Regions from separate parts of the Clostridium fungisolvens genome, predicted to be linked through region 1. Evidence: a T-box and tRNA genes for the amino acid it is inferred to sense, from the RefSeq annotation. Region 1 holds a T-box; the other holds one or more tRNA genes.

Region 1 (6,402 bases):
AAGCGTAACTGATGCTATTACTAAAAAGACAGTCAAATATGAAGGTACTTTGCTAGATATAAATGATAAAGGAATTCTTTCTAATGTTGATGGGAATTCTAAAGTAATAGATCTTGAATAATAGGTGAAATAATTTAAAGATGCTGTTAAAGCAGTGGGCTGAAATTAAGTGGTTATTAACCAGATGCTTTAATGAGCTTACTCAAAGAATTAATATGATTTTTTATATACATCCGGAAAGGCAGATGTGCAAAAAAAACTCGCTGAAGAAATTAGCTTCAGTGAGCTTTTTTATTTCCTGGAAATATATTGTTTCTACAGTGGTAAGATTACTTTTGAAGTCCAAGCATATCTTCTGTTCTTTCACTTATGTATCTATAGGCATCATTAATTCCTTGATTATAGAACTCGGAAGATAACTCCTCAACAATGAAATCTAATACTGCAGATGCAGCTAGGTTTCCTATCTCTTCATCTCTTTCATTATGGAAAAATTCTTGTATGGATGAAATCATTGAATCTCTGCTTTCTTTGCTTAGTGTAATTTTCTTTTCTTTTCTCAATGTTATTTTCTCCTTTAAAATGAAAATATATTGGGTATAGTGTCCTTTTGATTAACTAATAGATAACCATTGGTTCGATATATATTTAAAACATGATTTTTCGCTGATAGCTTTTAATAAAGTCTGTATATAATTATAAGATATTGATTATTATAGAATCAATATAAGATTAATATTCTAAGATTAAATATTTATAGATAAACTACTTCCCATTGAAACTTATCAAAATAAAGATGAAGCACTTCAATTCGAAATATATTTTTAAAACTTCGCTGGGTTCTGATAGGAGAATTTGAAAATATAAATTTAATTATGAAATGGTTCATTTACAACTTGAATATTAAATCCTAATATGTTAAAATTGTGGAAATTAAGTTTGGAGATAATGATTTATGATTAATATAAGTTTTAATTCACAAGTAAAACTACATTACCATAGATAGAAGACTTGTTCTTGGTTAAAAAACCACAGATACAGGTCTAATCTTGTTGAGGATTTTGTATCTATGGTGCTTGAGTGATAAATAGTACACCCACCTAGGTATAAATCCTTAGTGGGTGTTTTTGTTTTCCAAATAAATAATATTAACAGGAGGAGAAGAAATGGAGAAAAATTTTGTTAAACCATCAATATTACCTGGATTTATGGAACTTACTCCGAAGGATCAAATTGATTTTAACTTTATGCTTGATACCATAAAGAAGAATTATGAGAAATACGGATTTGTACCAATGGATACCCCAATTATGGAGAAAAGTGAAGTTTTGCTTGCTAAAGGTGGAGGGGAAACAGAAAAGCAAATATATAGATTTAACAAGGGGGATACTGATATATCCTTACGGTTTGATCTTACAGTTCCTTTTGCTAGATTTGTAGCACAACACATGGGTGAATTAAATTTTCCTTTTAGAAGATATCAGATAGGTAAGGTTTATAGGGGAGAAAGAAATCAAAAGGGAAGATTCAGAGAGTTCTACCAGTGTGATATAGATATAATAGGCAATGGAAAGTTAAGTATAGTAAATGATGCAGAAATTCCTGCAGTTATATATTCCATATTTAAAGAGTTAGGTTTTGAAAACTTTAAGATAAGAATAAATAACAGGAAGATATTAAATGGTTTCTTTAACGCTCTAGGCATATCCGAGGCTGGTGATGTTCTAAGAACAATAGATAAGCTAGATAAAATTGGAGAAGAGAGTGTGCGAGATGAACTTTCCAACACTCTAAGTGAAGAACAAGTCACTTCCATAATGAAGTTTATAATGCTTTCAGGAAATAACAGTGAACTTATTAACTCTTTAGAGCAACTTGGTGTAGAAGATGAAGTATTCTTAGACGGATTAAAGGAATTAAAGTCAGTAATAGAATATATAGGGTGCTTTGGTGTGCCAGAAAAAAATTATATAATTGATTTAAAGATTGCAAGAGGATTGGATTACTATACTGGAACAGTGTATGAAACTATACTAGATGATTATCCGTCAATTGGTTCTGTGTGTTCTGGAGGTAGATATGAAAATCTAGCAGAGTATTACACAAATCAGAAGCTCCCTGGAGTTGGGATATCCATAGGTTTAACTAGATTGTTCTATCAACTAAGAGAAGCAAAACTATTAAAATCTAAGGATAGAGAAACTCTTTGTGATGTTATCATAATACCGATGAATGATGACTTGAATTACAGCCTAGAAACAGCAAATAAGCTAAGAGCAGCTGGTATAATAACTCAAGTGTATTTTGAGGGTGGAAAGCTTCAAAAGAAGATGAACTATGCAAATAAATTAGGAATTCCTTATGTAGTATTAATAGGAGATGACGAAATAAAGGATAATGTATTGACTGTAAAATCAATGCTTTCTGGAGAGCAAGCTAAAAAATCTGTTGATGAAGTTATAGAGGAGTTAAGAAAATAAAAAATATATGATGGTAATAATGAAAGTTCTTATATTGTTATAACATATAATTATAAAAAGAAAAATTTATATATTTATATAAATATATAGTGTTAATGCGGGCTTAAGAAGTTTTAGAAAACTTTTTATGTAAATTATTCAAAAAAATAGTTGAATAGTTTTGAATGCTTGAGTATAATATATAAAAAAATATAAAAAAGGCTATGAGTAGAAAGAGTAAAAATATATTTCTTTTTAAGAGAGCTTCTGGTTGGTGTGAAGAAGCAAAGAATTTATTTTGAATACATCTATGAGCTGAACACCAAATCCTTATAAGGTAGTAGGCTGTTTTCCCTATCCTGCACAGGTTATAGTGCTAGAGTATCATGTTCATGTTTTTTTACATCGTACTCGAAAAGGTTATTGTCGTAAGGCATTAATAAATTGAGGTGGTACCGCGAAGTTTATACTCTCGTCCTCTAGAGCAATCTAGAGGACGGGAGTTTTTTTATTCTTTAGGAAATTATATCTCAATTTAGCGAATTCTTTATTTACCAACTAATTTTATAAAGTTATTCTGCAGGTAATTTTATAAATAGGTTGGATTAGATTAAGCTCATACATTTAAGTATGTATAACTTTATTTAATATGAAGTTTTCATTTCCATGAAGTATTGAGCTTGAAGTTTGATTTGAATAAATTTAGAAAGTAGTTAAATAAATTTAAATTTAGGAGGTGTAGTTAAGTATAAGTTAGTTCTCTTTATAGAAAAAGTAAATCTTTAAATGTAAATAGGCAACTAACTATTTTGAACTTAACTTGATTAATATGATTAATATAGAAGAGCAAATAAAAATAATTTCTAAAGGGGCAGATGAGATTATTAGTTTAGTGGATCTAAGACAAAAGTTAGAGCAGTCGATAAAAGAAGATAAACCATTAGTGATCAAACTTGGACTTGATCCATCAGCACCAGATATACATCTTGGGCATGCGGTTGTGTTAAGGAAGATAAGACAGATGCAAGAACTTGGGCATGAGGCTATTATAGTTTTAGGGGATTTTACAGGAATGATAGGTGATCCTACTGGAAAATCAAAAACTAGGAAGCAATTGTCTAAAGAGCAGGTTATAGAAAATGCCAAAACCTATGAAGAGCAAATATTTAAGATATTAGATAAAGATAAGACAAAAGTTAGATTTAACAGCGAATGGCTTTCAAAGTTGAATTTTGAAGATGTATTAAATCTAGCAGCAAAATCAACAGTGGCTAGAATGCTTGAAAGGGATGATTTTAAAAAGAGATTTGAAAGTAACCAAAGTATTTCTATCCATGAGTTTTTCTACCCTTTAATGCAAGCATATGATTCTGTAAGTTTAAAAGCAGACATTGAACTAGGTGGCACAGATCAAAGGTTCAATATACTAATGGGAAGAACGCTTCAAAGAGATTTTGATATGGAAAGCCAGGTTGCTATATTTATGCCTTTACTTGAAGGTGTTGATGGAAAAGAAAAGATGAGTAAAAGTCTAGGAAATTATATTGGCATAAATGAAAGTGCTAAAGATATATTTGGAAAGACTATGTCTATACCAGATGAAAATATTATCAAATACTTTGAGCTAACTACGGATATACATCCTGATAAAATTGATGAAATTAGAAGTAAATTAAATAGTGGTAAGGTAAATCCTAGAGATATTAAGATAAGCTTAGCTAAAGAATTGGTTAGATTATATCATGGAGAAAAAGCTGCTGAACAAGAAGAGCAAGAATTCATAAATATATTTCAGAAAAAAAGTATTCCTAAAGATGTAGAAAAGCTTGAAGTAGAGGCTGAATTGTTAGATAAAGATTTAATCTCATTTTTATTTGAAAAAGGATTATGTAAGAGTAAGAATGATGCTAAAAGGCTTATAACAGGTGGAGGGCTAAAGATAAATGGAGAAAAGGTTATTAATAGCTTAGAGGTATCGATAGGTGATGGTGATATAATTCAAGTCGGTAAGTTAAGGTTTGTAAAAGTAAAACTTATATAATATTTACTTGATTATAGGGAATAATTAATCATAAAATTTATATTTTTAAAAATAATATATGGATAATATTATTATGATAAAAAGATAATAAAGGTATATTTAAATGTTATATAATTTAAAATAAATTGATGCTTATTAAATGTTGATAGATATAATTTATAATTTTAAATACCAATTATCTTTGGGCTAACGGGAGAGTATCATGAAGATAAGTAAAGATTTTTATGCAAGAGATGCCATTACAGTGTCGAAAGAACTTCTAGGAAAAATATTAGTAAGGAAGGTAGGAGAAACATTTCTAAAAGGAATAATAGTCGAAACTGAGGCATATATAGGTGCTATAGATAAGGCCTCACATGCATATGGAGGGAAGATGACAGAGAGAGTTAAGCCTCTATACGGGCCTCCTGGAATTGTATATGTTTTTTCTATATATGGAATGTATCATTGTTTTAATATAATAACAAAAGAAGAAGGAACTGCAGAAGGTGTACTCATAAGAGCAATAGAGCCTGTAGATGGTATTGAAGAAATGGCTAAAAGGAGATTTGATAAAACAATTGATTCTCTAACTAATGCTCAAGTGAAAGCTCTTACTAATGGTCCATCAAAGTTATGTATTGCTTTTGCAATAAACAAGCAAGATAACTGGGTAGATATGACTGAAAGCGAGGAGTTATATTTAGAAGAACCTTCAGACAATAAAACTATATCGGATGAAGATATTGTTGAAACTACTAGAATCGGTATAGATTATGCGGAAGAAGCTGTGCATTTTCCTTGGAGATTCTATATTAAGGATAATAAGTGGGTTTCTAAAAAATGATAATGCATCTATATATTTAAGTGGATTTAAAAGATAAGGTTAATTAAAAATATAAATATGCTGGTGATTATATGGGTCCTATAATTATTTTCGATAAAAGAACAGGATATATTTTTTACTGTCAGGGTATAGAAGACATGGAATGGATATTTGTTTAAGAAACTGAAGTTTATAAGGAGAAGAAAATATATTCTTCTCCTTATAACTATTTAATAGCATATAAATGTATCTATTCTTCTTATGTCTATTCCGAAATATACCCATCTATAGAACATCCATCTCCATCCAGAAACTGAGTAACGATCTACTGATGTCAGGTAAGCCCAATAAGATCTTCCGTTATTCTGCCATATATAAGTATATCTAAATAGGCAAGGGCGTATGGAAATTGGACTTACTGCTTTTACATTGCCTCCTCCAGTTTGAGGTCCACCAAAAGCTTGAGGCCCTTCAGGATATTGTGAGCCTGCAAGAACTTTAGCTTTAGGGTCATTCTTTGAAGGATTGAATGAAGGAGGAGGAGCCATTGGAGGTGTATTTACTGGAGCTGGAGGTGGAGTTGGTCTATCAGAGGGGCCTCTCATATCCTCTTCTAAGCTCTCATATATTGGAGCATAAGTAAAACTAACATCTACTTCATATTCTCCAACTTCGTCTATACTGCTTCCATCGTCATAAAATCTAAAGTGACTATTTGGATTGAAGTAATCATTATTAAAGAAATCCATCTTGATCTCCCTTTAAAAATTTATCTCTTTATAAGAATATGAAATTTATACTACTTAAGTTACACAATATTAAAAAAACCAGCTAGCTTATTAGTATATATAGATTAATAAGTATAAAAGCATTAATAAAGATGAAACACCTCAACCCCAAATCTATTTTCAAAACTCCTCTGGGCTTTGAAATGGATATTTGAAAATATAAATTCAATTATATAGTGGTTCGTCTATATATAGAATATTGCGGTGATATTTCTAATAGGTACTAAGACGATATATTTAACTTAATTGGAAAAATAAATATTATTTTTTATAAACAAAGTGCACAAACATCAAATAAAGTGCATAAAT
Region 2 (6,402 bases), 870 kb from region 1:
TGGATCTGCATTTAAGGATTTAAGAAACCTTACTATGCCTGTAAAAGGAAGAAACCTAATAACTGGACTTCCGGATGTTGTAGATATAACTACAGAGGAAATAAGGATAGCTTTAAAAGAAACTGTAAGGATGATTTTAGAAGCAGTTCATTCTGTATTAGAGAGAACACCGCCTGAACTAGCAGCTGATATTATAGAACATGGAATATTAATGACCGGAGGCGGTGCATTATTACATGGACTTGATAAATACTTAGAGTCAGAGACAGGTGTTTCAGTAAGAGTAGCAGATGATGCAATTTCCTGTGTTGCAATGGGGACAGGCATTGCTTTAAAGAACTTTGAAAAATTAGAACTTAATAAGGATATGGAAGTTGAACTTGTTGAGTAGTAAAAGGGACAGAATATAATTCTGTCCCTTTTAATGTTTAAAAAAGTATAAATTTTCAAGTTGTTGTAACTTAGATATTTTAATAGTTTTTAGCTTTTTAACTTTTTTGCCTTATTTTTGAAAGTTGCTTAAATAGTATGCGTGTACTATTGAATTAACAATAACTTGTGCCATCTCCATTATTAAATTTAATCTAATAGATCGACTGGTGAATATCTCAGAATTTTCACTAGAGTCAACGATGCCAATTATTGAGGCGTCACCGACGTCCGGAAGAGTCTTGCCTACACCTTTACCAGGATGAATAGGGTAATCTCTTGTATGAATTTCACCGATTGAGTTCGAATCTCCTAGACATGCATCTATTCCTATTATACAAGCTTTAGGATGGCTTGAGTAAATTTCAGTTAGTTTTCTATCAAGATTTAATGCATGTATTGGCGACGCTATTGTGCCGTATATAGGAAGTGGAAAAAATTTGTCTTTCAGCATTGTACCAACTAATGGGCCAAGGCAGTCTCCTATGCATTTGTCAGTACCTATACAGACTATAACGGTGTTATCTTTAATGTAGTTCTTTAAAAAGTAGGCTATCTCGTAGTAAGCAAGTGATGATTTATAATTAACTTTTATCTTATTCACTATCCCACCTCCCTCATAATAAATTTATATGAAGCAAATATATGAAATATTAAAAAAGAATAAAATATTGATATACTGTCAATATTTTTAATATTAGGAGGTGCTTAGGTATGGATAAGAAACAAAAAAAATATAGTTGTATAGTTATTTTTATTACGTTTATTTCAGTTGAAGTAATGGTCATAAACAATAAGTATAATTATGAAAAATTACAAGTAAGCAGCAAACAAAATTTGACTATTAAACAGAGCAATATTAGCAAAGAAAAACAACAGACACAAAACAATGAGACTAATAAGAAATTGGAAGATAAATTAAATTCTCAGAATAAAAGTAAAATAAATACTAATATAGATAGTTCAGCAAAAAGTGATGTGGATGTAAGTAAACAAAATATAAGTTCAAATAATTCGGAATTAGAAAATAATTACAATGGTTATGTGAGCCAAGAAGATAGTTATGATAGTAGTATATTTGAAGAAGAAGCTGTTCCTACAGTTTCAATTTTCAAGATAGATAAGAATACAATATTAAATAAAATAAGCCTAGCAGATAAAGCAAAGTTAATATATTTATCACGAAAACTATCTATCGCGGATTATGATTATATACAAGAAGATATGAAGAGCAGTAATGAAATAGAGGCATCGAAAGATATATTTACTATATTAAAGAAAAAATTATCGTATAACGATTACGAAAAAGTGAAAAATATACTCAGTCCATATATAGATGTAGAATATATTGAGAAGAGTATAGGAGATTAATTAATCTAAGACAAAAATATCGGTATGAAATAAATTATTTTAGTTATTAATAATATATAGAATAGCGTAGCATTTAGTATTAATACGGAGGAAGTTGTAGAAAATAAAAAGTAAATTGTAAAAATGACTGAATATGCCTTTAAATTGGGGTTGAAAATAATAAGATAACATTATATACTAATCCTTGTCGATTGGCACCGACAAAACAAAACAGCAAAGATTGAACTTATCGAAAGTTTGGTTAAAGCTTATATGGAGGAGTTCCCGAGTGGCCAAAGGGGGCAGACTGTAAATCTGTTGCAAGTTGCTTCAGTGGTTCGAATCCACTCTCCTCCACCAATTTTAAATAATAAATTAAGGGCGCATAGCTCAGCTGGGAGAGCATCTGCCTTACAAGCAGAGGGTCACAGGTTCGATCCCTGTTGTGCCCACCATTAATTTAAAAAATCAATAATATGCTGGCATGGCTCAACGGTAGAGCAGCTGACTTGTAATCAGCAGGTTGTAGGTTCGATTCCTATTGCCAGCTCCAAAATTAGGGAGGAGTTCCCGAGTGGCCAAAGGGGGCAGACTGTAAATCTGTTGCAAGTTGCTTCAGTGGTTCGAATCCACTCTCCTCCACCAATTTTAAAATAATAAATTAAGGGCGCATAGCTCAGCTGGGAGAGCATCTGCCTTACAAGCAGAGGGTCACAGGTTCGATCCCTGTTGTGCCCACCATTAATTTAAAAAATCAATAATATGCTGGCATGGCTCAACGGTAGAGCAGCTGACTTGTAATCAGCAGGTTGTAGGTTCGATTCCTATTGCCAGCTCCATTTATGGAGGAGTTCCCGAGTGGCCAAAGGGGGCAGACTGTAAATCTGTTGCAAGTTGCTTCAGTGGTTCGAATCCACTCTCCTCCACCAAAAAGACACTTATAGTGGTGTCTTTTTTGTATGAATAAAGATAATTAAATAATGTAACTCTTATCAAGAGAGGTGGAGGGAAAGGGCCCTATGAAACCCGGCAACCGGTGATATACACAATGGTGCCAATTCCTGCAGATAAGCTGCGAGATAAGAGAGATGAAATTATAAATCTCTTCTTTGAAGAGATTTTTTTGCTCTTAAAAATATTTAAAGCATCCATTGTGAAGACTTTAAGGATAAAAGTCTATGATTTTTATTTACACTATTAATAAGAGTAAAAAATATTCACCTGCCAGGTTTGTTGTGATTTGCTTAGAAAGGCAGATGCGTAAAGAAAATCATCGGCAGTAGCCTGAATGATTTTTTAATAACTATAATTTTTTATGAAGGGAGGAATTAACTGTTTTATTTTAGAAGACAGTTAAGTTTTGAATGAAAAGATTATTTACATCAGAATCAGTTACAGAAGGACATCCAGATAAAATCTGTGACCAAGTTTCAGACGGGATATTAGATGCTATATTAGAAAAGGATCCAAATGCTAGAGTTGCATGCGAGACAGCAGTAACTACAGGTATGGTTGTAGTTATGGGGGAAATATCTACTAATTGCTATGTAGATATACCTAAAATCGTAAGACAGACAGTAAGAGAAATAGGCTATGACAGAGCTAAATATGGATTTGACTGCGATACATGTGCAGTACTAACTTCAATAGACGAACAATCAGCTGATATTGCTATGGGAGTTGATGAAGCATTAGAATCAAAAAAAGGTGAAATGGATAAGATTGAAGCAGTAGGTGCTGGAGATCAAGGTATGATGTTTGGATTTGCTACAAACGAAACAGAAGAATATATGCCTATGCCAATAGCTTCAGCTCATAGATTATCAAGAAGATTAAGTGAAGTTAGAAAAAATGGTACTTTAGACTATCTAAGACCAGACGGAAAGACTCAAGTTACAGTTGAATATGAAGACAACAAGCCAGTTAGAATAGATGCAATTGTTGTTTCTACACAACATGGTCCAGAAGTATCTCAAGAGCAAATAGAAAAAGATATAAAAGAACATGTTATAAATGCTGTAATACCAGCAAACCTATTAGATGAAAATACAAAGTACTATATAAATCCTACTGGTAGATTTGTAATAGGTGGACCACAAGGAGATAGTGGTTTAACTGGAAGAAAGATAATAGTTGACACTTATGGTGGATATGGAAGACACGGTGGTGGTGCTTTCTCAGGAAAAGATCCAACTAAGGTTGATAGATCTGCAGCTTATGCAGCAAGATGGGTTGCTAAGAATCTAGTTGCTGCTGGAGTTGCTGATAAACTAGAAATAGAATTAGCTTATGCAATTGGTGTAGCTAAGCCAGTTTCTATAGAAGTAGATACTTTTGGAACTGGAAAAATAGGAGACGATAAGATAGTTGAGATCGTTGGTAAGGTATTTGATTTAAGACCAGGTGCTATAATAAGAGATCTTGATCTTAGAAGACCTATATTTAAGCAAACTGCTGCATATGGTCATTTCGGAAGAACTGACGTAAGCTTACCTTGGGAGCAATTAAATAAGGTTGAAGAAATAAAGAAATATATATAATGAAAAATGCTGCTTTTAAGCAGCATTTTTTTTATTCTTATTTTAGATATTGTTAGTAAATAAGATATATGGACAAACATGTATAGATGTATAGATATGTTTATATAAAAAAATTATCGATTTGAATCAAATACAACTTTTCCATTAACAATAGATAGTCTAATGTTAATATTTTCATCAAATAATACTAAATCTGCATCATAACCTTCTTTAATAAGACCCTTGCTCTCTTCAATTTTGCAATGTTTTGCGGCATTATAAGATGCCATTCTTATTATTTCATACAAATGATAAGTTGAATTGTTCTTAACGTTTCTAACTGCGCTGTCTAGTGTTAGGATAGAGCCAGCTAAAGCACCATTTCTTAATCTAGCAGCACCATTCTTAACTATTACATCCTGACCTCCTAAGGAATAGTCTCCATCAGGCATGCAACATGCCATCATTGCATCAGAAACTAGAAGTACCTTATTTATTCCTTTGATTTTGTAAGCTGATCTAAGCGATGGATATGCGATGTGGATACCATCTGATATAGTCTCAGTAGTAATATCTGTATCAAAGATTGCACCAACAACACCTGGCTCTCTGTGATGAAGTGGAGTCATAGCATTAAATAAGTGAGTAGAGTGAGAGACTCCAGCTTTAATTCCTTCTATTGCCTCAGAATAAGTTGCTTTCGTATGTCCCATTGATACTGCAATGTCATTAGTTTTTAAAAAATTAATAAGTTCTTTAGCTCCATCTACTTCAGGTGCAATAGTTATTGCAGTAACAGTTTCTATATTGTCCCCAACCATGCCCATAAAGTTTTCGATTGTTGGAGCTAAAATGAAATTAGGATTTTGTGCCCCAATCATCTCTGGACTTATAAATGGTCCTTCTAAATGTACACCTAATACATTCGCACCATCAGTTCCATTATTTTTTGCATAGGTTATAGCTTTAATAGATTTATTTATATCTTCTGTTGATACAGTCATGGTAGTTGGTAAGAAGGATGTTGTTCCGTGTTGTACGATGGTTTTTGATATTTCGTTGATAGCTTCATAAGTTCCATCCATAGTATCGTGACCACCAGCTCCATGTATGTGAACATCTATAAATCCAGGGGATAAGTATAGACCCATTGCATCAATTGTCTCGCAATCAATATTGTTTTCTGGGTTTATAGCTTTAATTTTTCCATCTTCAATAAGTAAAGAGCCTTCTTCAATTTTATCGAAGAAAATTATTTTACAGTTTTTTATTAATAACATTAAATCACCTCATATTTATAATAATACTAAATTTAAATTATAGAAACACTATTTAAAAGGGAAATACTTATTTTTTTACTATATAGGAAACTTTGTTGTTTTGCCGTTAAACAATTCTATTAAATTGGATAGCATTTTATATAATGCGACAAAAAACAAACTTAGTTTTAAATTGTATAACATCTTAAATGAAACTGTAGAATTATGTAATAAAAATGAAACTTAAACATATTTTTTATAGTGATTAAAATCATTAACCTTTTATACTGTAAAAGCATACATTTATAGATGAACCGCTTCCTGCTTTAATTTGTATTTTCAAATTCTACTCTCAGAATTCAGAGGAGTTTTGAAAAAAGTTTTCAGATTGAAGTGGTACATCTATAGCAAAACAACAATATTTACAAGTGAAATTATTCTGTAAATATTTAAATACTGTATGTTGTGATATAATCTATAATAGAATATTGTGAAATAAAACTAGGAGAGATAAAATGGAAGTTATAAGAGGCATTGTTGATACAATAGTTTATAAAAATGATGAGAATGGATATGTTGTAGCTAAAATAAAAACAGATAAGACCCTTATAACTATTGTAGGAGTAATCCCTTATATTGGAGAAGGCCAAAATCTAGAACTGAAAGGTGATTGGGTCTTACATCAGCAATTTGGAAGGCAATTTAAGGTTGAAGAATGTGAAGAGATAATACCTAACACAGTAGAAGCTATAGAAAAGTATTTGGCATCAGGCTTAATTTATGGAATAGGTCCAATTACTGCTAAGAAAATTGTCAGCAGGTTCGGTGAAAAAACTTTAGAAATA

What was found. A T-box is a leader RNA that pairs with one kind of tRNA and senses whether it is charged. The one in region 1 lies ahead of tyrS (tyrosine--tRNA ligase), so its partner is inferred to be a tRNA-Tyr.
Region 2: it encodes a tRNA-Tyr, which carries the amino acid that the T-box ahead of tyrS (tyrosine--tRNA ligase) is inferred to sense. The anticodon was not compared.

What each region holds. Positions count from the first base shown of each region.
Region 1 covers NZ_BLZR01000001.1:4,689,693-4,696,094, reverse strand. Annotated here, with positions in the region: gene bsdtw1_RS20805 (hypothetical protein) at 1-121, shown strand, start outside; gene bsdtw1_RS20800 (DUF2164 domain-containing protein) at 330-563, opposite strand; gene hisS (histidine--tRNA ligase) at 1,167-2,480, shown strand; T-box leader at 2,675-2,942, shown strand; gene tyrS (tyrosine--tRNA ligase) at 3,289-4,500, shown strand; gene bsdtw1_RS20785 (DNA-3-methyladenine glycosylase) at 4,703-5,326, shown strand; gene bsdtw1_RS20780 (hypothetical protein) at 5,536-6,054, opposite strand.
Region 2 covers NZ_BLZR01000001.1:3,817,469-3,823,870, reverse strand. Annotated here, with positions in the region: gene bsdtw1_RS16835 (rod shape-determining protein) at 1-391, shown strand, start outside; gene yyaC (spore protease YyaC) at 503-1,033, opposite strand; gene bsdtw1_RS16825 (hypothetical protein) at 1,144-1,800, shown strand; tRNA gene bsdtw1_RS16820 (tRNA-Tyr) at 2,055-2,139, shown strand; tRNA gene bsdtw1_RS16815 (tRNA-Val) at 2,159-2,234, shown strand; tRNA gene bsdtw1_RS16810 (tRNA-Thr) at 2,258-2,332, shown strand; tRNA gene bsdtw1_RS16805 (tRNA-Tyr) at 2,340-2,424, shown strand; tRNA gene bsdtw1_RS16800 (tRNA-Val) at 2,445-2,520, shown strand; tRNA gene bsdtw1_RS16795 (tRNA-Thr) at 2,544-2,618, shown strand; tRNA gene bsdtw1_RS16790 (tRNA-Tyr) at 2,624-2,708, shown strand; SAM riboswitch class I at 2,766-2,865, shown strand; gene metK (methionine adenosyltransferase) at 3,144-4,319, shown strand; gene nagA (N-acetylglucosamine-6-phosphate deacetylase) at 4,433-5,578, opposite strand; gene recD2 (SF1B family DNA helicase RecD2) at 6,073-6,402, shown strand, end outside.